Regions from separate parts of the Mesorhizobium sp. CA5 genome, predicted to be linked through region 4. Evidence: predicted binding sites of a transcription regulator. Region 4 holds the regulator's gene; each other region holds the start of a gene.
What was found. Region 4 encodes PhoB, which activates phosphate uptake and scavenging genes when phosphate is short. Its sites were predicted from a motif close to TGTCATNNANCTGTCAT; they were not measured.
Positions count from the first base shown of each region.

Region 1 (5,091 bases), on a different contig from region 4:
TATCCCTGATGCTCGGCTCTGAGCCTCTCTTTCATCCGTTCAAGCGCCGGCGGACCGCCGGCCGCCAGATCGTTGGCGACCCGGGCCAGCTTATCGTCGGCCTTGCGGTATTTGCTGCCCCAGGCGCCGAGCGTTGCCAGCACCGGCAAAAGGTCGATGCCGGCCTCGGTCAGCCGGTAGATCGCCTTCAGCCCGTGGCTCGGGTCGTCGCTGCGGGTGAGGATGCCTTCGTCGACCAGCGTCTGCAGCCGCTCGGCCAGCGTGCGCGACGAGATGCCTTCGTCGGATTGCAGGAACTCGCGAAAGTGCCTTTTCCCGGCGAAGGCCAGGTCGCGAATGATGAGCAGCGTCCAGCGGTCGCCGAGTAGTTCGAGCGAGAGGCTGATCGGGCAGCCGGATCGTTCCTTGGTCGACATCAGTATGGTTCCATTTTTAAATCACTTTACTATTGACATCGTTCTTGCCTTGCGTCAAATGGTTCCAGAAGTAAATCATTTGAGAGAGGAGATCGATATGAACCGGCAAGTCAAGCGTACGATGGTGGTCGTCGGCGCAACCAGCGAAGTGGGCGCCGAGGTCTCGGCCAGACTGACCGGGGCAGGGCATAAGGTGCGCAACATCGCCCGGAGCCTCGGCGTCGCACTCGACGATCAGGCGGCGCTCGACGCTGCCTTCTCGGGTGCCGACAGCGCTTACGTGATGATCCCCTTCGATGTCACTGCGCCCGATCTGCATCACTTTGAGGACGAGGTCGGCGCACGGCTGGCATCCTCCATCGCCAAGGCGGGCCTGCGCCGGATCGTGCTGCTCAGCGGCCTCAATGCCCATCTCAGAATGGGCACTTCGCTTGGCGCCGCGCTGATGGAAGAGCGGCTCGCAGTGCTAGGCCTGGAGGAACTCGTTTATCTGCGCGCCTCCTTCTTCATGGAGAATTTCGTCAAGGGCATGGGCTTCGTCGAGCAGGCGGCGTCCGGCGTCTTCGCCTCGCCATTCCGCGGCGACCTGCCGATGCCGCTGATTGCCGCCAAGGACGTTGGCGAACGCGCCGCCGCTCTATTGAGTGCCGAACACTTTCCGATCCAGCGCGTTGTCGAATTGCACGGCGGCGGCTCCTACACGCTCGAACAGGCTACCGCGATCCTGGGCAGGGCGATCGGCAAGGAGGTCGCCTACCATGAAGCGCCGTTCGCCGATGCGCGGGCCGGTATGGTCGCCAATGGCATATCGGCGAGTTTTGCCGATGCGCTGGGCGAGACGGCGGCAAGCTTCAACAGAGGCGAGCGCTGGGCGCTGGAAGCACCCTCAGCCGAAAATGCCACCCCGACCAGCTTCGAAGCCTGGGCGCAGGCTTTCGCCCGTTCGCCCGCCGCGGCCCGAGCCTTCACAGGCAGCAATTCCTGACGAGGGAGACCGGACATGAAGAAGCTTATCCTGCAGATGCAGATGTCGGTCGACGGTTTTGTCGGCGCCAATGAGGGCCATCGCTGGCAGCTTTGGGAATGGGGCGACGACAGCGCATGGGACGAGGAGCTTAAACGGGACTTCAACGCCGTTTTCACGACCATCGACACCATCCTGTTGAGCCGCAAGATGGCTGAGGAAGGCTATCTGACCCATTGGGGCAACGCGGCGAGGAAATATCCGAAGGACCGCTTCTTTGCCTTCGCCCAGCGCATCGTCGAGGCCGAAAAGGTGGTGGCGAGCGATAAGCTCGGGGCCTCGCGCTGGGAACGAACGCGCGTCGTAAGCGGCGACTTGCCGTGTGAGGTCAACGCGCTGAAGCAAGGCGAGGGCGGCGACATCGCCGTGTTCGGCGGCGCCGGCTTCGCCTCGGCGCTGATCGCCGCCGGCCTTGTCGACGAGTTCCAGCTCTTCATCAATCCGGCCGTTCTGGGCAGTGGTCGCCGCATTTTCGACAAGGGCGGCTTTGGCAGGCTGAGGCTCCTCGGCTCCAAGCCCTATGCCTGCGGCATGGTGGTGAGCCGCTATGCGCCAACGAGGTGAGAAGGTAATCGATGGGAGATCGCTCTGCCTGAATCAATCTGGCAGCGCGGCGTCCTAACTACCTGTCTGGCCATGCCTTTCCCGGATGGGTTGGCAACCGCCCCCGCTGACCAGCCGCAGCTGCACGCCTGGCGTGATGGACCGCTGCCAAGCGGCGCGGCCGTTGCCCACGGCGGCAAACCAGCGGGCTTCGCACGATGTCAGGCCGATAAGCACCCGGCCGGCATATTCGGCCGGCGCGCCATTGGCCGCATCGAACACCGTCCAGCTGCTGCCAGGCGGCTCCTGCACCGGGACGAACCTCATCGGAGACTCCATCTGTGAAGAGATGGGCAATATAGCAGGCGCGACTTGGCGTTCCTATGACGTGGTTCACATTGGCACACATTTACGGTGGATAGCACCGCTGCGGCTGCAAGCCACCAATCTCCTTGGCTGCTTGCCCTACTGCCCCGCCTGGTCGGCGTCGGTCAGCGTGCCGAGGAAGGCGACGATGTCGTCGATCTCGGCATCGGTCAGCGCCGGTTTGTCGCCGGGCTTTTTGCCGTTGAAGGGCGGGTCTGTGTTGAGGTTTCCCCAGTAAGCCTTTGGCAGGTCGTCGAATTTGTCGACCGTGCCGTCGGTCTTCTTCGGATACCAGCGCCCGGGATCCGTATCGCGGCTGGCGTAGAAGGCGACCGCGTCGCGCAGCGTGTGGAAATAGCCGTTGTGGAAGAAGCTTTTCCGCAAGGCAACGTTGCGCAGCGTCGGCGTCTTGAACAGGCCGCAATATTCGGCGCGGTCCTTGAGATCGGTGCGCAGCGGACCGCACAGGCCGAGGTCGACATAATTGGGATCGGCATTGGCGGAGATCGCCGGGTTGCGCGGCACGGCAATCGCGATCAGGCCGTAATCGGTGAATTGCGGCGGCTCGCCGTCATTGGCCGGTTCGCTGAGATGACAGCTCGCGCAATTGCCCTTCGCTGCGTCCTCGAACAGCATGCGGCCGCGCAATTCCTGCGCGGAGAGCTGCGCCTTGCCGGCAAGGAAAGCGTCGTAGCGGCTGGAATAGGGATAGAAATCGGCGCTGCTCTGCTCGAAGGTGCCCAGCGCTTCCACAGCGGCGTCGAAGGCGTCTTGCGGATGGTCGAAGACATCGGCGCCGAAGGCCGCCTTGAAGGCGCCGGCATAAGGCGCCTTGCGCAGGCTGGCGACCACTTCGGCCGCATCCTTGTTGCCCATTTCGAAGGACGACAGCAGCGGGATCCTTGCCTGGTCCTTGCCGTGGTCGGCGCGGCCGTCCCAGGTCAGCCCCCCGGTCGGGCCATTGTCGACGCTTTCGTCGCCTTCGTCCTCGGAGTCGTAGAAATGCTCGGTGAAGGCGGGCGCCGCCTGCAGGTAGCGCAGCGACGGCACGGCGCGAACGCCGGGCTGGTCAAGACTGGCCCCGCCCATTTCGACCGGCGCCGCCGAGGCCGGCCCGAAAGCGTGGTTGGGATCGTGGCAGGACGAGCAGGCCTGCTTGCCCGAGGCCGAGAGCGACGTGTCGAAGAACATCTGTCGCCCCAGCGCCGTCAGCGCCTCGGCGCGGGCGAAGGCTTCCTGCCGCGTCATCGGGCCGGGATGGACACCGGATGGCTCCTCGGTGTTGGCGGGCGCGGTGGAGGCCACGATCATGGCCGCTGCAATGGCGATCGCGTGATTTTTCCGACGTCCCATCGTCTTCGGCGATATCCCTGATTTCTTCGCCCGGTTTCTTTGGCGGCGTAAGGATCGAGTGCAACGGATTGATGACCGGTCTTCTCGCTCACGAAACCGTGTTCGGCCGGGGCCGAACTGTCACAAAGGTGACAAGGCGTCGAAGTAGCTGGGCATTGATGCAGCTGCGTTCCTGCATTGCCGTCCTCCAGCCATTCCCAAGCCACGAGGCATTTTCCAATGATCCGGTCCTTTCTCTCCCTTTGCCTCGCCTCCACGGCGCTGGCATCGCTCTCTGCCGCTGCCCAAGCGGCGCCTGCCGGTTACGACAAGATCGACACCGTCGTCGTCATCTACGCCGAGAACCGCAGCTTCGATAACCTTTATGGCGGCTTCCCCGGCGCCAACGGCCTGGCCAACGTTTCGCCCGACCAGGCGCGCCAGCTCGACCGCGACGGCAAGCCGCTTTCCGAACTGCCGCCGGCCTGGGGCGGACTGACCGGCAAGGGCGTCACGCCGGCGGTGACGGAGGCGCAGAGCGCGCATCTGCCCAATGCGACATTCGCCATCGACGATCCCAAGGGCTTCAACGAGAATACCGGCGTCATCACCCATGATCTGTGGCATCGTTTCTATCAGGAGCAGATGCAGATCGACGGCGGCCGGAACGACAAGTTCGTCGCCTGGGCCGATTCCGGCGCGCTGGTGATGGGCCATTATGACGGCTCGATCCTGCCGATGTGGGCGATCGCCAAAAAATACGTGCTGGCGGACAATTTCTTCCAGGGCGCCTTCGGCGGCTCCTTCCTCAACCATTTCATGCTGGCCTGCGCCTGCGTGCCTTACTATCCAAATGCCGACACCAGCCCGGTGAAGGCCCAGATTGCCGTCGTCGAGCCGGATGGCGTGACGCTGAAACCGGCCGACAATTCGCCGCCCTCGGCGCTGGGCGGCGTGCCGAAATTCACCAATGACGGCGCCATCACGCCCGACTTCTACGCCGTCAACACCATGCAGCCGCCTTACCAGCCAAGCGCCAACAAGCCGGCCGAGGGTGGCGACAAGGCGCTGGCCGATCCGGCACAGCCGACCACGCTGCCGCCGCAGCACGAGATCACCATCGGCGATCTGCTGTCGCTCAAGGGCATTTCCTGGGCGTGGTATTCGGGCGCCTGGCAGGCGGCGCTCGACGGCAAGAACGCGACGCCTGTGCCGAACTTCCAGTTCCACCACCAGCCCTTCAACTATTTCGCGGCCTATGCGCCGGGCACGGCCGCGCGGGCCGAGCACATCAAGGATGGCGGGCTCGGCGGCACCGAGTTCATCAAGGCGATCGACGACGGCAAGCTGCCGGCGGTCTCTTTCTACAAGCCGCAGGGCAACCTCAACGAACATGCCGGCTATGCCGAC
Region 1 is NZ_JAIUHJ010000001.1:181,797-186,887, forward strand. Features, by position in the region: gene LB529_RS01020 (winged helix-turn-helix transcriptional regulator) at 1-416, opposite strand, end outside; gene LB529_RS01025 (NmrA family NAD(P)-binding protein) at 514-1,401, shown strand; gene LB529_RS01030 (dihydrofolate reductase family protein) at 1,417-2,004, shown strand; gene LB529_RS01035 (hypothetical protein) at 2,059-2,310, opposite strand; gene LB529_RS01040 (cytochrome-c peroxidase) at 2,449-3,660, opposite strand; gene LB529_RS01045 (acid phosphatase) at 3,922-5,091, shown strand, end outside.
Region 1: a site for PhoB is predicted at 3,763-3,779, ahead of LB529_RS01045 (acid phosphatase). Genes of this name have one in related genera too.

Region 2 (5,091 bases), on a different contig from region 4:
CTGAAGAAGATCGACGAGGTGCGCCGCGAGGTCGGCATGGTGTTCCAGCATTTCAACCTGTTCCCGCATCTGACCATCCTGGAGAACTGCACGCTGGCGCCGATCTGGGTGCGCAAGATGCCGAAGAAGCAGGCCGAGGAAATCGCGATGCATTTCCTTAAGCGCGTCAAGATTCCCGAGCAGGCCAACAAATATCCGGGCCAGCTCTCCGGCGGTCAGCAGCAGCGCGTGGCGATCGCACGCTCGCTGTGCATGAACCCGCGCATCATGCTGTTCGACGAGCCGACTTCGGCGCTCGACCCGGAAATGATCAAGGAAGTGCTGGAGACGATGGTGGGTCTGGCGGAAGAGGGCATGACCATGCTTTGCGTCACCCACGAGATGGGCTTTGCCCGCAAGGTGGCCAACCGCGTGATCTTCATGGATCAGGGCCAGATCGTCGAGCAGAACACGCCGGCCGAATTCTTCGACCATCCGCGCCATGAACGCACAAAGCTTTTCCTGTCGCAGATACTGCACTGAGCGGGCGCAACGCTAAATTTTCGGAAGCCCGGCTGGAAACAGCCGGGCTTTTTTTGCATTCGGGCGATCGGACAAGGATCGGCTCATTTTTGGTTGACGCTGCGAAATCGTCTAGCCTGATCGTCCAGGTTATCCTGGGGTTGACGCAGACGAGACGGAACGACCGCACCCGATGAGACGAGTCCTGCGATCTATGGTGATGCTGTTGGGAGCGGCGGTGCTTGCCGCCGCGCTCGGCACGCTGGTGCCGCGTCCGTTCTGGCCGGCGGCACGGGCCGAAGGCGAGGGGACGCGGCACATATTGGTGTTGAAGAACCCGATCCACACCGACATCGCCGTGCCCCTCGACGACGGCGTGCGCCGGCGCTTTGCCTTTCTCGCCGATACCGGCCTGCCGATCGAGGCTCCGGGGGCGCGCTACATCGTCTTCGGCTGGGGCGGCCGCGCCTTCTATCTGGAGACGCCGACCTGGTCGCAATTGAAGACCATGCCGGTGCTGAAGGCGCTTACGCTCGACGCCGCGGTGATGCATGTCGATGTCGCGGGCGCTATTCTTGAGCCGCATCCGGATGTCGCCGGTTTTGACATCGATGAGGACCATTTCTCGGCGCTGCTCGACGATATCGCGGCAAGCTTCCGGCAGGGAGAGGCGGGCGGGCCGATGGCGATTGAAAATGCGGGCTATTCAACTTTCGACCGTTTCTACGAGGCCAACGGCCATTTCAACGCGCTGGTCGGTTGCAATACGTGGACCGCGGCGGCGCTGCGCACCGCCGGTCTGCGCACCGGCTGGTGGAACCCGCTGCCGGTATCGCTGGGGTGGTCATTGAGGTTGTATGATTGAGGGTTGATGGGAATTTGCAAACGCCGCGTTCCGTCACACCCCCTCTGGCCTGCCGGCCATCTCCCCCGCAAGGGGGAAATCAGCTGTCGTGGCTGCTTTCGCCAATCATCAACGTCGCAAGGCGGGAGCCAGCGCCCAAGCTGCCAATCTCCTCCCTTGCGGGGGAGATGCCCGGCAGGGCAGAGGGGGGTGCTGTCCCGCCGGCCTATCCAGCTGGTGGCAGACGCTACCGCCGCACAACCTCCCGCTCCTCCCACCCATAGAGCCAGTCCAGGTCCGCCGCGAGCTTTTCCGCCGGTCGCGCCGCCAGCACGAGATTGCGTGTGATCGCCACCGGTCCCCACGCGTGCCAGGCCAGCCGATTGAGAGCGCCGCGTTTCAGCACCTTCTCGACGCGCGGGCGTCTGAGATTTTCCCAGATGGCAAGGCCTCGAGCTGGATCGCCGGGGAAGTCGGCAACGAGATTGGCAAGCATAGCGGCGTCCTCGATCCCCATGGCCGCGCCTTGCGCCGCGAACGGCGTCATGGCGTGCGCGGCGTCACCGATCAGTGCTACTCCCTCCGCCATGGTCCAGCGCTGCTGCGCGACCGTGTGGATGGGGAAGGCTGTCCACGGCCCGGCAAGCGCCGCCAGCTCCGCCAGCGCTGCCGCCGTGCCTCGCATGGCAGCCGAAAGGATCGCAGGGTCGGCATGGCCGGACCAGCCTTCGGCAATGCGCTCGCCCTTGGTGAAGGCGGCAAGGTTGACGGCGCTACCCTTGCTCACCGGATAGGCGACCATGTGGAAGCCGGGATGCAGGAAAGTGGTGACGCTGTCGGTGGCTCCGATTTGCATAAAAGCCTGGCCGGCGGCGCTTTCCGCCGGGACCGTCGCGCGCCAGGCGAGTTCGCCCGAAAAGCGGCTTGCCGCAAAGCCGGCCGTCCGGGCAAGCTTGGCGCGAACCGACGACCAGACGCCGTCGGCTGCAACCAGCAAACCGCATGCGACATCCGTCGCCTTGCCGTCGATCTCGACCGTCGCGGTAACGCTTTGCGGGTCGACGGCAAAGCTGGTAACGCGCGCACCGGTGACAAGCGCGATACCGGGCCGTTCCGCCACTGCCGCCATCAGCGCCGCCTGCAGGTCGGCGCGGTGCGCCACGAGATAGGGCGCCCCCCAGCGCTTTTCTGCGGTTTCCCCAAGCGGCACGCGCGCCAGCTCTCGCAGGCTCCTTGCGTCCTTCAGCACCACCGCTCGCGGCCGGATCGCGTTGGGCTGCAGGCGATCGAGCACGCTGAGCCGGCGCAGGATCCGGGTCGCGTTGGGGGAAAGCTGGAGGCCGGCGCCGGCCGCTTCGAGTTGCCTGGCCTGCTCGAACAGTGTTACCGGGAAGTCACGCTCGGCAAAGGCAAGCGCCGCCACGAGCCCGGCAATGCCAGCCCCGGCGATGACGATCTGCCGGGACCTTATTTCAGTCATGGTTGATCGGGGCGATCAGGCGGCCTGGTCGACATAGAGGCAGCCGGCCGGCTGCGTTTCCGTCGCCTTCAGCGACGGTGAATAGCGGTAGAGCGTCGAGCAGTAAGGGCAGACCTTTTCATTGTCGTCGCCCATGTCGAGGAATACGTGCGGATGGTCGAAAGGCGGGTTGGCGCCGGTGCACATGAATTCCTTGACGCCGATCTCGATGACCGGATGGCCCGCGTCGTTCTGGAAATGGGGAATGCTGCCGCCTGCCATCGTCGTCTCCAATTGGGTTCGGCCAGTGGGTGTGACCAGTTTGCATCTGGAGCATAACAGGCCAGTTTGCAAGATCGATGAAATCAAACTGTCGCAAAAGGCTGGCAGAGGATAAGTTGAGCCGGTTAAGCGCATGGGGCCGGTGCCGGAGCGATTCCGTGACGATCATGCGTCATAAAGACATGCTAGAGCGTCGTTGAACGGCAGTATGCGGCGCCTCCTGGGAACGGTTGCGGGCAAGAGCAGGAAACCATGAACGAACTGAAGCCTGTGCAGAGCGAGTTCATAACCGTCGAGGCCGCAAGCCCCGACGGCGGCAATCCCGATCGTTTCGTCAACCGCGAATTCTCCTGGCTGCAATTCAACCGCCGCGTGCTGGAGGAATCGCTGAACGAGCATCATCCGCTGCTTGAACGCGTCCGCTTCCTGTCGATTTCTGCCGCCAATCTCGACGAGTTCTTCATGGTCCGCGTCGCCGGCCTTGCCGGCCAGGTCCGCGAGGGCATCGCGCTGAAGAGCCCGGACGGCCGAACGCCCGAACAGCAGCTGGAACAATTGCTGCGGGAGGTCGAGCGCCTTCAGGAAGATCAGCAGAAGAGCCTCTCGGCGCTGATGACACTGCTCAACAAGGAAGGCATCGAGAGCATCACCCGCGACGCGCTGACCAAGGATGAGAAGGCCTGGCTGGAGGAGCATTTCCAGGAACAGGTTTTCCCGGTGCTGACGCCGCTGTCGATCGACCCGGCGCATCCGTTTCCGTTCATCCCCAATCTCGGCTTTTCCATCGCCCTGCAATTGCGCCATCGCAAGAATGGCGAGGAGATGAGCGCGCTGCTGCGCCTGCCGGTGGCGCTCAGGCGTTTCATCCGCCTGCCCGACCGCAAGAACCACGTCCGCTTCATTCCGCTGGAGGAAGTGGTCGGCATCTATATCGGCAAGCTTTTCCCCGGCTACGAGGTCAAGGGCTCCGGCACGTTCCGCATCATCCGCGACAGCGACATCGAGGTCGAGGAAGAGTCGGAAGACCTGGTGCGCCTGTTCGAAACGGCGCTGAAGCGGCGCCGTCGCGGCTCGGTGATCCGCATCGAATTCGACACGCTGATGCCGGCTGCGTTGCGGGACTTCGTCGCCGGCGAGCTCGGCGTGTCGTCGAGCCGAATCAGCGTGCTCACCGGCCCGCTGGCGCTCAACCAGATCTCCGAGATTGTCGCCATTCCGCGCGACGACCTCAAATTCACCCCCTACAATCCGCGCTTTCCCGAGCGCATCCGCGAGCATGGCGGCGACTGCTTCGCCGCCATCCGCGAGAAGGACATCGTCGTCCATCACCCCTACGAGTCCTTCGACGTGGTGGTGCAGTTCCTGCGCCAGGCCGCCGCCGACCCGGAAGTGGTGGCGATCAAGCAGACGCTCTACCGTACCTCTAACGACAGCCCGATCGTGCGCGCGCTGATCGACGCCGCCGAGGCCGGCAAGTCGGTCACGGCACTTGTCGAGCTCAAGGCGCGCTTCGACGAGGAAGCCAACATCCGCTGGGCGCGCGACCTCGAGCGGGCCGGCGTCCAGGTCGTGTTCGGCTTCCTGGAGCTGAAGACCCACGCCAAGATGTCTTTGATCGTGCGCCGCGAGGATGGCCGGCTGCGCAACTACGTGCATCTCGGCACCGGCAACTACCACCCGGTTACCGCCCGTATCTACACCGACCTGTCCTTCTTCACCACCGACCCGACGATCGCGCGCGATGTCGCGCAGCTCTTCAATTTCATCACCGGCTATGCCGAGCCCGCCGAGGAGATGCGCCTTGCCGTATCGCCCTTCACGCTGCGCAAGCGCATCCTGAAACACATCTCGGACGAGATCGTTCATGCCCGCGACGGCCGACCGGCGCGCATCTGGATGAAGATGAACGCGCTGGTCGATCCGACCGTCATCGACGCGCTTTACGACGCCAGCCATGCCGGCGTCGAGGTCGACCTCGTCGTGCGCGGCATCTGTTGTCTGCGGC
Region 2 is NZ_JAIUHJ010000001.1:497,002-502,092, forward strand. Features, by position in the region: gene LB529_RS02760 (amino acid ABC transporter ATP-binding protein) at 1-522, shown strand, start outside; gene LB529_RS02765 (TIGR02117 family protein) at 695-1,366, shown strand; gene LB529_RS02770 (FAD-dependent monooxygenase) at 1,593-2,825, opposite strand; gene LB529_RS02775 (zinc-finger domain-containing protein) at 2,841-3,086, opposite strand; gene LB529_RS02780 (RNA degradosome polyphosphate kinase) at 3,339-5,091, shown strand, end outside.
Region 2: a site for PhoB is predicted at 3,165-3,181, ahead of LB529_RS02780 (RNA degradosome polyphosphate kinase). Genes of this name have one in related genera too.

Region 3 (5,091 bases), on a different contig from region 4:
CGCTCCATCGCCGCGCCGAGAACGCCAAGGTGGCCGCGCCGTGAAACATGTTCTCGACCGCCCCATCTGGAGCGCGCTTGCAACGCGGCACCAGACCTTCGCCGAAGGCGGCGACCTTGCCAGGCGATATCGTCCGTCGATCGTGCCCTTCGCTGCCACTGCCGCCAACGATGCGGACAGCTTGCGGGCGCTGGCCGGGCTTCTCCCGCCGGGCGAAACAGCCATCCTCGTCCAGGCGGATGAGATCGCCCTGCCGCCGGAAATTTCCGCGATATCGGCAGCGCCGCTGGTGCAGATGATCGCCGAAGCGCCGATGCCGACTGCATCAGACGGGCGTATCCGGCAGCTGACCAAGGACGATGCGGCGGAAATGCTGGCGCTCGCCTCGCTCACCAAGCCCGGCCCCTTCACGCTGGAGGCACTGAGCCTCGGCGATTTCTGGGGCATCAGGATCGACGGCAGGCTGGCGGCAATGGCCGGCGAGCGCATGAAGCAGCCCGGCTACAGCGAGCTCAGCGGCGTGTGCACGCATCCGGACTTTCGCGGCGGCGGCCTTGCCCGCCTGCTGTCGGTGTTCGTCGCCGGCCGGATCGCGGCACGCGGCGAGGTTCCATACCTGCACGCCTATGACAGCAACGCTGCGGCGATCAGGCTTTACGAGTCCATCGGCTTCCGCTTGAGAAGCAAGATGAACATGGCCATGGTCCAACGCGCGGAGTGACGAAAGGGAGGATTTGATCGAAATCCTCCCTCTCGACGTCTCAGCTACAAGAGGTCACACTGCGATCTTGCCGCCGCCCTGCTTCGTGATCGCAACGACGGACGGCCGCACCGGCATGTCCGGCTTGAAGTCCGGCCAGCGGGTCGACGGGTCCTCGTAATAGGATGGGCGGCCAAAACCTTCCCAGTCCTCGCCACCGTCGCCCGGGTGCTGGACGGCGACGAAAGCTGTCTGGTCATCCGGCGCGAATAGCGGGCCGCACATTTCGGCGCCGATCGGCACGCGGAAGAACAGTTTCGACGTTGCCCGCGCAGCACCCTCGGTATCGACCGCCCAGAGACCGTCGGTGCGGCCGGTGGCCTTCGGGCCCTGGCCGTCGGTGGCGACCCACAGGCGCCCGGCGGAATCGACGGCGCAATTGTCCGGCATGCCGAACCAGCCATGGGCGGTGGTCGCGGTCGAGAAAGTGGCGCCGACATCGGCAACGGACGGATCGCCGCATTTCAACAGCACTTCCCATTTGCCCTTGGTGGCGGCGAAGTCGCCGCCATCCTCGACGATCTCGATGATGTGGCCGAAAGCGTTCTCGGCGCGCGGATTGGCGGCGTCGACCTGCTCGGCCTTGCGCTTGGAATTGTTGGTCAGCATGACATAGACCTTGCCATTGCCGGCATTGGGCTGGATGTCCTCCGGCCGGTCCATCTTGGTGGCGCCGAGCAGGTCGGCGGCGCGGCGCGTCTCGATGAGAACGTCGGCCTGGGAAGCAAAACCGTTCTCCCCCGTCAGCGGGCCTTGACCGAAAACGATCGGCATCCATTCGACCGAGCCGTCCTCGGCGAATTTGGCCACATGCAACGTGCCGTCATCGAGCAGGTCCAAGTTGGCGGCGCGGTCGTTCGGGTTGAAAATGCCCTTGGTGACGAATTTGTAGACATAGTCGAAGCGCTCGTCGTCGCCGAGATAGAAGACGACGCGGCCGTCCTTGGCGACGATCGACTCGGCGCCCTCATGCTTGAAGCGGCCCATGGCGGTGCGCTTCTTCGGGGTCGAGTTGGGATCGTTGACGTCGACCTCGACGATCCAGCCGAAACGGTTCGGCTCGTTCGGCTCCTTGGCAAGGTTGAAGCGGTCGTAATGCGCGCCCCACTCATACGCGCCTTCGGGGATGCCGAGGCGCTTGTAATTGGCCGCTTCCCTGTGGCCTTCCGGCAGTTCGCCCGAGAAATAGCCGTGGATGTTCTCCTCGGCCATCACATAGGTGCCCCAGGGCGTGACGCCGCCGGCGCAATTGTTGAGCGTGCCGAAGACCTTGGTGCCGGACGGATCGGCATTGGTCTTGACGCGGTCATGGCCGGCGACCGGGCCGGACAGCGCCATCTCGGTGGTCGACATGATGCGGCGGTTGAGCTTGCCGTCGCGCACCACCTGCCACTTCCCGTCCTGCTTGCGGATCTCGACGATGGTGCCGCCATGCGCGGCCATCTCGACATCGACTTGCTCCTTTGAGAGCGGCGCGACCTCGGCCTTCTTCTTGCCGTCCTTCTCGACGACCGAGACGATGCCGGGAAACATCAGATGCGGGTTGGTGTATTCGTGGTTGACGACCAAAAGGCCGTGCTCGGCCGAGCCGTCGACCGGGATATAGCCGACATAGTCGTTGTTGTAGCCGAACTGCTTCGCCTGGGCTTCGGCCGACTGCTTCAGCGGATCGAACTCGGGCGAATCGGCGAACAGCGGATCGCCCCAGCGCAACAGCACGTCGGCGTCATAGCCGGGCGCGACATGGTGCTTGTCGTCGATGCCGGCTTCGAGCTCGTCGAACTTGAAAGCCGAGGCTTCGGCGGCGCGCGCCTCGTCGGCCGCAATCAGCGCCAGCGGGCTGACGGTGGCGGCGATGGCCGACACGGCCAGCGAACCCATGAGAAAGCCGCGGCGCGAGAAACGCGCGGCGATGATCTCGCCCATGGTGCTGTTGCCGGTCGGGTTGACCGGCGGGCCGTCATTTTCCTCGAGCTGGCTGGTCCGGAAACGGGTCTCAGGGGTCACGGTCATGAGTTTGTCCTCTGGCTTCTGAGTGGCTGGGGATTTTGACCTTTCGACCCCTAAAGCGCGCCCATCACATTTTCGTGACACTGCCGTGATAGAACCGCAATAGTTGTTTGCCGGCTCGCGGCGGCTTTTGCGACACCCGGCTTCAGTCCCTTGAGCGCCCGCGCTTCGCTGCGGTCAGCTTGACGGCATCGCCCGCTTCGGAAACAAGGGCTGGCCGGCGTGGCGACGGCGCTTCAAAAAAGGGACGGCAAGGTGAGTTTCTGGGGACTGGCGCAGCTCGGCATTTCGACCGTGATATTCCTGCTGGCGGCGACGGCGGCCAAGCAATGGGGGATGGCGCCGAGCTTGGCCAAGCTCCTTTTGACGCTGGCGCTCTACTCGGCCGGCAATCTGATCATGCTGAGACTGGTGCGCGAGTTCGGCATGTCGGTATCGTTCAGCCTATCGGCGGTGATCCAGCTCGTCGCGGTCAATGTCGTGGCGCTCGCCTTCTTCGGCGAACGGCTCAATGCCTTGCAGGCGATCGGCATGGTGCTGGCGATCGCCGCGGTCGCGCTGATCACGCTCGGGCCCTATATGCAGCGGCTGTAGCTGGACCTGAGGGCTCGAATGAAATCGACCGCCAACGCGCTCCTCAACAGGTTGGAATTCCCGGTGCTGCTGGCTGGGCTGGTGATCGCCGGCGGGCTGTGGGGCCTGGTGGAACTCATGGAGGTGGCGCGCGCCACGACGCCGCATACCTTCGATACGGAGATCCTGCTCGCCTTCCGCCGCGCCGGGCAGCCGGATAGCCCGATCGGCCCGCTTTGGCTGGAGGGCGCGGTGCGCGACATCACCGCGCTGGGCAGCACGGCCGTGCTGGCGCTGATCACGACGGCGACGATCGCCTATCTGCTCCTGATCCGCAGGCCCTCGACAGCCCTGTTCATGTTCGCGGCCGTCGCCGGCGGGCAAGCGCTCTCCAGCCTGCTCAAGCTCGAGGTCGACCGGCCGCGGCCCGATCTCGTCTCGCATCTCGTCACCGAGACCTCGCTCTCATTCCCCAGCGGGCATGCCATGCTGTCGGCCGTGACCTATCTGACGCTAGGCTCGCTGGCGGCCCGCTTCCTGCCGGACCGGACGACCAAGGTCTTCGTGCTCGGCTTTGCTGTGCTCACCACCGTGCTGGTCGGCGCCAGCCGCGTCTATCTCGGAGTGCATTGGCCCTCCGACGTGCTTGCAGGCTGGTGCGCAGGTTTTGCCTGGGCCATGCTGTGCTGGCTTGCGGCGCGGCTGCTGCAGCGACGCAAAGTCGTCAAGGATAGCGAATAACCGATGTCCCATCTACATAAATGACGCTTGAAACATCACTATGCTTGTATTATCCATTGATATCGCAGACTCAGACAAAGGTTCTGGCCGATGATCACTGCTGCGCAGATGCGCGCCGCAAGGGCGTTGGCCGGTATCGACCAGCGAACGCTTGCCGAGCGCGCCGGCGTTTCGCTTCCGACGATACAGCGTATGGAAGCGAGCGAGGGCGTCGTGCGAGGCGTCGTTGACACGCTGATGAAGGTCATCCATGCCCTCGATGAGGTCGGGGTGGAATTGATCGGCGAGAACCAGACCAGCGAACGCGGCGGCAGGGGCGTGCGCCTCAAGGCCACCGTGGCGCAGAACCCGCAGGGCTGAGCCGCAACCGTGTCCGTCTCGGGAACCGTTGCCGGTTTTCGGGCAGCGATGCGGCGTCGCAACGGTTTTATCGCGACGGCGACCGCCGACGTCCAGCCGACGATCCCGCCGCCCTGTGGAGCGGAAGCAGTTCATGGATCAGGCGCGGCGGGCAATTCACCACCAAGCACGGCCGACCTTCGCCGAGCTGTTCACACCAAAGCTGGTGACGGTGCTGCGCGAGGGCTACCACCTCAAGCAGCTGAGGGCGGATGTGATCGCCGGCCTGACAGTCGCCATCGTGGCGTTGCCGCTGTCGATGGCGATCGCGATCGCCTCGCATGTGGAGCCCGAGCGCGGATTGTTTACGGCGATCATCGGCGGTTTCATCGTCGGCACGCTTGGCGGCAGCCGTTTCCAGATCGGCGGGCCCGCCGGCGCCTTCATCGTGGTCGTGGCCTCGACGGTCGACCGGCACGGTGTCGACGGACTGATCCTGGCAATGCTCATGGCCGGCGTCTTCCTGCTCGCGGCCGGCTATCTCAGGCTCGGCGCCTATGTGAAGTTCATTCCCTATCCGGTGACGGTGGGTTTCACTGCGGGCATCGCCATCATCATCCTGTCCAGCCAGTTGCACGACCTGTTCGGCCTGACGCTGCCAGGCAAGG
Region 3 is NZ_JAIUHJ010000016.1:69,511-74,601, reverse strand. Features, by position in the region: gene LB529_RS20485 (MarR family winged helix-turn-helix transcriptional regulator) at 1-44, shown strand, start outside; gene LB529_RS20480 (GNAT family N-acetyltransferase) at 41-721, shown strand; gene LB529_RS20475 (PhoX family protein) at 776-2,773, opposite strand; gene LB529_RS20470 (hypothetical protein) at 3,026-3,364, shown strand; gene LB529_RS20465 (phosphatase PAP2 family protein) at 3,383-4,084, shown strand; gene LB529_RS20460 (helix-turn-helix domain-containing protein) at 4,175-4,444, shown strand; gene LB529_RS20455 (SulP family inorganic anion transporter) at 4,578-5,091, shown strand, end outside.
Region 3: a site for PhoB is predicted at 2,837-2,853, ahead of LB529_RS20475 (PhoX family protein). Genes of this name have one in related genera too.

Region 4 (5,091 bases):
ACCAAGATCGGCATGGTGTTCCAGAAGCCGACGCCGTTCCCGATGTCGATCTACGAGAACATCGCTTTCGGCGTCAGGCTCTATGAGAAGATCAGCAAGGCCGAGATGGACAGCCGCGTCGAGCAGGCGCTGAAGCGCGCAGCACTCTGGAACGAGGTCAAGGACAAGCTCAACGCCAGCGGCCTCAGCCTCTCGGGCGGCCAGCAGCAGCGCCTGTGCATCGCCCGTACCGTTGCGGTGAAGCCCGAGGTCATCCTGCTCGACGAGCCGGCCTCGGCGCTCGATCCGCTGTCGACCGCCAAGATCGAGGAACTGATCGACGAGTTGCAGGCCGACTACACGATCGTCATCGTCACCCACAACATGCAGCAGGCGGCGCGCGTGTCGCGGCAGACGGCGTTCATGTATCTGGGCGAGCTGGTGGAGTTCGACCGGACCGAGAAGATCTTCACCTCGCCCCGCGAAAAGCGCACGCAGGACTACATCACCGGCCGCTTCGGCTGAGCTCATACGAGGACATCATCATGGCCGAACATACCGTCGCTTCCTTCGACGAGGATCTGAGGCAGATCAGCCGGCTCATCAACGACATGGGCGATCTCGCCAGCTCGATGGTCGGCGCTTCGACCAAGGCCCTGCTCGAGACCGACAATGCCATGGCGCAGCGCGTCGTTTCCGACGATGCCATCATGGACGCGCGCCAGCGCGAGCTCGACGACCGTGCCATCACGCTGATCGCCAAGCGCCAGCCGATGGCCGACGACCTGCGCAATGTGGTCGGCTCGATCCGCATGGCGGGCGACCTCGAACGCATCGGCGACCTCGCCAAGAACATCGCCAAGCGCGTCGGCTCGGTCGGCGTCAGCGCCGCGCCGCGCGACCTCACGCATTCGATCGATTCCATGGCGCAGCTGGTGCTGATCCAGGTCCAGGCCGTGATCCAGGAATATACGGTGGGCGACGCCACGGCGCTGGCCAAGCTTCGCAACGACGACGAGCGCATCGACGTCAAATACACATCCGTCTTCCGGGAGCTCCTGACCTACATGATGGAAGACCCGCGCAACATCACCGCCTGCACGCATCTTCTGTTCTGCGCCAAGAATCTCGAGCGCATCGGCGACCATGTGACCAACATCGCCGAGAACGCCTATTATGTGCTGACCGGCACGCAATTGCCCGCGAATCGTCCCAAGCAGGACGAGACGACAATGTCGGCGCCGGCCGCCTGACGAAGGGTATCTGCCAATGATCGCGCCACGCATCATGGTGGTGGAGGACGAGGAGCCGCTTGGGGTGCTGCTCCGCTACAATCTCGAATCCGAGGGTTACCAGGTCGAAGTGGTGACCCGCGGCGACGAGGCCGAAATCCGCCTTCAGGAAAACGTCCCCGACCTGCTCGTGCTCGACTGGATGGTACCCGCGGTTTCCGGCATCGAGCTCTGCCGGCGTCTGAGGATGCGGCCCGAGACCGAGCGGCTGCCGATCATCATGCTGACGGCGCGGGGCGAGGAAAGCGACCGCGTGCGCGGCCTTTCGACCGGCGCCGACGACTATCTGGTCAAGCCGTTCTCGACGCCGGAGTTCATGGCGCGCGTCAAGGCGCTGCTGCGCCGCGCCAAGCCGGAGGTGCTGTCCAGCGTGCTCAAGGTCGGCGACATCGTGCTCGACCGCGAATCGCACCGCGTCTACCGCAAGAAGAGCGAGATCAGGCTCGGCCCGACCGAGTTCCGGCTGCTGGAATTCATGATGCGTCATCCCGGCCGGGTGTTCTCGCGCAGCCAGCTGCTCGACAATGTCTGGGGCGAGACGATCTATATCGACGAACGCACCGTCGACGTCCATGTCGGCCGCTTGCGCAAAGCCGTCAACAACGGCCGCATGCCGGATGTCATCCGCACCATCCGCGGGGCGGGTTACGCGATCAGGGAAGATTAGGGGTAAGGCGCCGAGGCGCTGACGGATTCTGTCTCCAGCATCGGATCGCGTGCATTGGCGATTAGTCGAGACGCTTGTGCTTCGTCATCCACGGGCGGAGCAAGGAGCGCAGCGACGCAGCGCAGACCCGAGGATCCATTCCGTGATGTCGATGCGTTGCGACAGTCCAGAATTCTGTGCCGCTGCGCTCGACGCGTGAGGTAGCGGCATGGATTCCAGGGTCTCCGCGACGGAGCTTCGCTCCTGCTCCGCCCTGGAATGACGAAGCTGCGGGGCCTTCCCTTCGCTAATTTCAAGCGTCTGCTGCTGTCCCCGGACCTCTTCAAGGCTGCCTCAGGCCACGTTCTTTCCCGTCCCCGCTCTTGCCTGGCCTCCCGGCGCGAAAATCTCCTGGTCGACGAAGGTCAGCGCGCGCATGGCGCAGCCTTCGCGGATCAGCGGCAACTCGTTCGGCTCGGTGTCGAAGGAGATCGATTCGGAGTGCTGGCCGCCGGCCGTCTGGGCGATCGCTTCCCTTAGCGCCGGCTCGATTAGGTCGAAGGCGGCCGCGCTGACGCCGACCATGGCGACAGGCGCCGGGTCGATGAGGGCGAACAGGCTGCCGAGACCGAAACCAAGCGCTTCGCCGGCCCGGCGGTAAGCCTCCCGTTCGGGGCCGTCCCTCTCGCGCGCCTTCGCGGCAAGGGCCCGCATGTCGGCGTCGCCGACGTCGACCGGCTCGGCGTCCTCGCTCATTTTCATGGCGCTGCGCCAGATCGCATAGTTGCCGGCATAGGCCTCGACGCAGCCGCGGCGGCCGCAGCGGCAAAGCGCCCCGCCCGGGCGGTGAATCATGTGGCCGAACTCGCCGCCGGATGAATGCGTGCCGGTGAACAGCGCACCCTTGAGCACGAGACCCATGCCGATGCCGTGCGACAACAGGATGGCGATGAAGTCGTCGCGATAGCGCTCCGGGTCGCGCCATTGCAGCGCCACCGCCATCATGTTGCAGTCGTTCTCCATGGTGGCGGAGATGCCGAACTCCTTCTCTAGGATGTCGGCGAAAGGAATGTCGGTCAGCGGCGTTATCGGCGACCACAGCATGGAGCGCGCATGCGAATCGGTGATGCCCTGAATGCCCATGGCGATGCGGGCGACGCTGCCAATGTCGAGGTCGGGATCCTGCAGCCGGCGCCGCACGATCGCCACGCATTCGCCGATCAACTCGTCGCGGGGCATAACAAGCGTGTCCAGGCGCTGCTGCTCCTCCGCAACAACTTGGCCGGCATAGTCGATCACGGCGACCGACAGGAAGTTCAGAGACAACACCACGGTCAGCACCGCGGCGGCTTCAGGGTTCAGCGCCAGGCCGATCTGCGGCCGGCCGCGTTTCAACGCCGTCGGCTCGCTGGCCTTGCTTTCGGTGAGAATGCCCTCCTGGATCAGGTCGGCGGAGATCGCCGAAATGGTCGAGTGGCTGAGCCCGGTGGTGGCGGCAATTTCGGTCCGTGATGGCTGACCGGCGCGGCGTACCGCCGAAATCACCATGGCGCGGTTGCGCCGGCGCAAGTCGTCATGGCGGATTCCGACCGACATCGTTTCGCACGTCCTCCCCGGTCATCGCGGCCTTGTGATAATGCCATGGCCTGTCGCTGACACGCTAGGGATTGTGGCAGAAGCCAGGGACCATGTCATTATTTATTGCGGATACCGAAAAAAATGCCTGAGCCCATCAAAACCCATCAGAATCTCGGTTGACAGCGCTGTGGTGCTGGACCACTATTTTTTTGAGGCTCGAAAAAAAGCCTCTGTGCCGGCCTTCGGGCCAGTCTGGGTCGCGCCGCACGGGCGCAGGGAGGATATCATGAAGAAATTTGCAGCCGCCATTCTGGCGGGCGTTGCCATGTCGCTGACGCTGGCGTCTGTCGCCGAGGCGAAGGACAAGGTGATCGGCGTGTCGTGGTCGAATTTCCAGGAAGAGCGCTGGAAGACCGACGAAGCAGCGATGAAGGCCGCCATCGAGGCCGCCGGCGACAAGTATATCTCGGCCGACGCGCAGTCCAATCCGGGCAAGCAGCTAACCGACGTCGAAAGCCTGATCTCGCAGGGCGCCAACGCGCTGATCATCCTGGCGCAGGATGCCTCGGCAATCGGCCCGGCGGTGCAGACGGCGCTCGATGAAGGAATCCCGGTCGTCGGCTATGACCGCCTGATCGAGAACAAGGACGTGTTCTATCTGACCTTCGACAACAAGGAAGTCGGGCGCATGCAGGCCCGCGAGGTGTTCAAGGCCAAGCCGGACGGCAACTATGTCTTCATCAAGGGCTCGGGCTCCGATCCGAACGCCGACTTCCTGTTCGCGGGCTCCATGGAAGTCCTGAAGGACGCCATCGACAGCGGCAAGATCAAGAATGTCGGCGAGGCCTACACGGACGGCTGGCTGCCGGCCAACGCGCAGAAGAACATGGAGCAGTTCCTGACCGCCAACGACAACAAGGTCGACGCGGTCGTGGCTGCCAATGACGGCACTGCCGGCGGCGTTGTCGCGGCGCTGACGGCGCAGGGGCTGGCCGGCACCGTGCCGGTCTCGGGCCAGGACGGCGACCACGCGGCGCTCAACCGCATCGCGCTCGGCACGCAGACCGTGTCGGTGTGGAAAGACGCGCGCGAGCTCGGCAAGAACGCCGCCGAGATCGCCTCGCAGCTCGCCGACGGCAAGAAGATGGGCGACATCGCCGGCGCCAAGGACTTCACGACGCCCGGCGGCAACACCGTCAAGTCGCTGTTCCTGACGCCGGTCGCGATCACCAAGGACAATCTCAACGTCGTCATCGACGCCGGTTGGATCAAGAAGGACGAGGTCTGCGCGGGCGTGCCCGCCGGCAGCGTCCAGGTCTGCAACTGAGCCTTGCCGACGTTCGATCAAAATACCTGCGCCGCGGCCAGGAGCGGTTCAATGAACCGCTCCTGGTTTTTGTTGCCGCAATCCCGGACGGAAAACCGCTACGCACTTTTCTGGGATTGCCTTAAAGCCGCGGCGTTTTCTCAAAAGATTTTGCCGTTCTGCCTCAGGCGGATAGCTTCTAGGCTGAGTTCCGGCATCCGCGCCAGACGGCAAGCCGGTGGGAGGAAATCATGACCGACACGACGTCTACCCAACCGGCGGACACCGCG
Region 4 is NZ_JAIUHJ010000010.1:191,282-196,372, reverse strand. Features, by position in the region: gene pstB (phosphate ABC transporter ATP-binding protein PstB) at 1-504, shown strand, start outside; gene phoU (phosphate signaling complex protein PhoU) at 525-1,232, shown strand; gene phoB (phosphate regulon transcriptional regulator PhoB) at 1,249-1,938, shown strand; gene LB529_RS15635 (ROK family protein) at 2,272-3,513, opposite strand; gene xylF (D-xylose ABC transporter substrate-binding protein) at 3,782-4,822, shown strand; gene LB529_RS15625 (sugar ABC transporter permease) at 5,053-5,091, shown strand, end outside.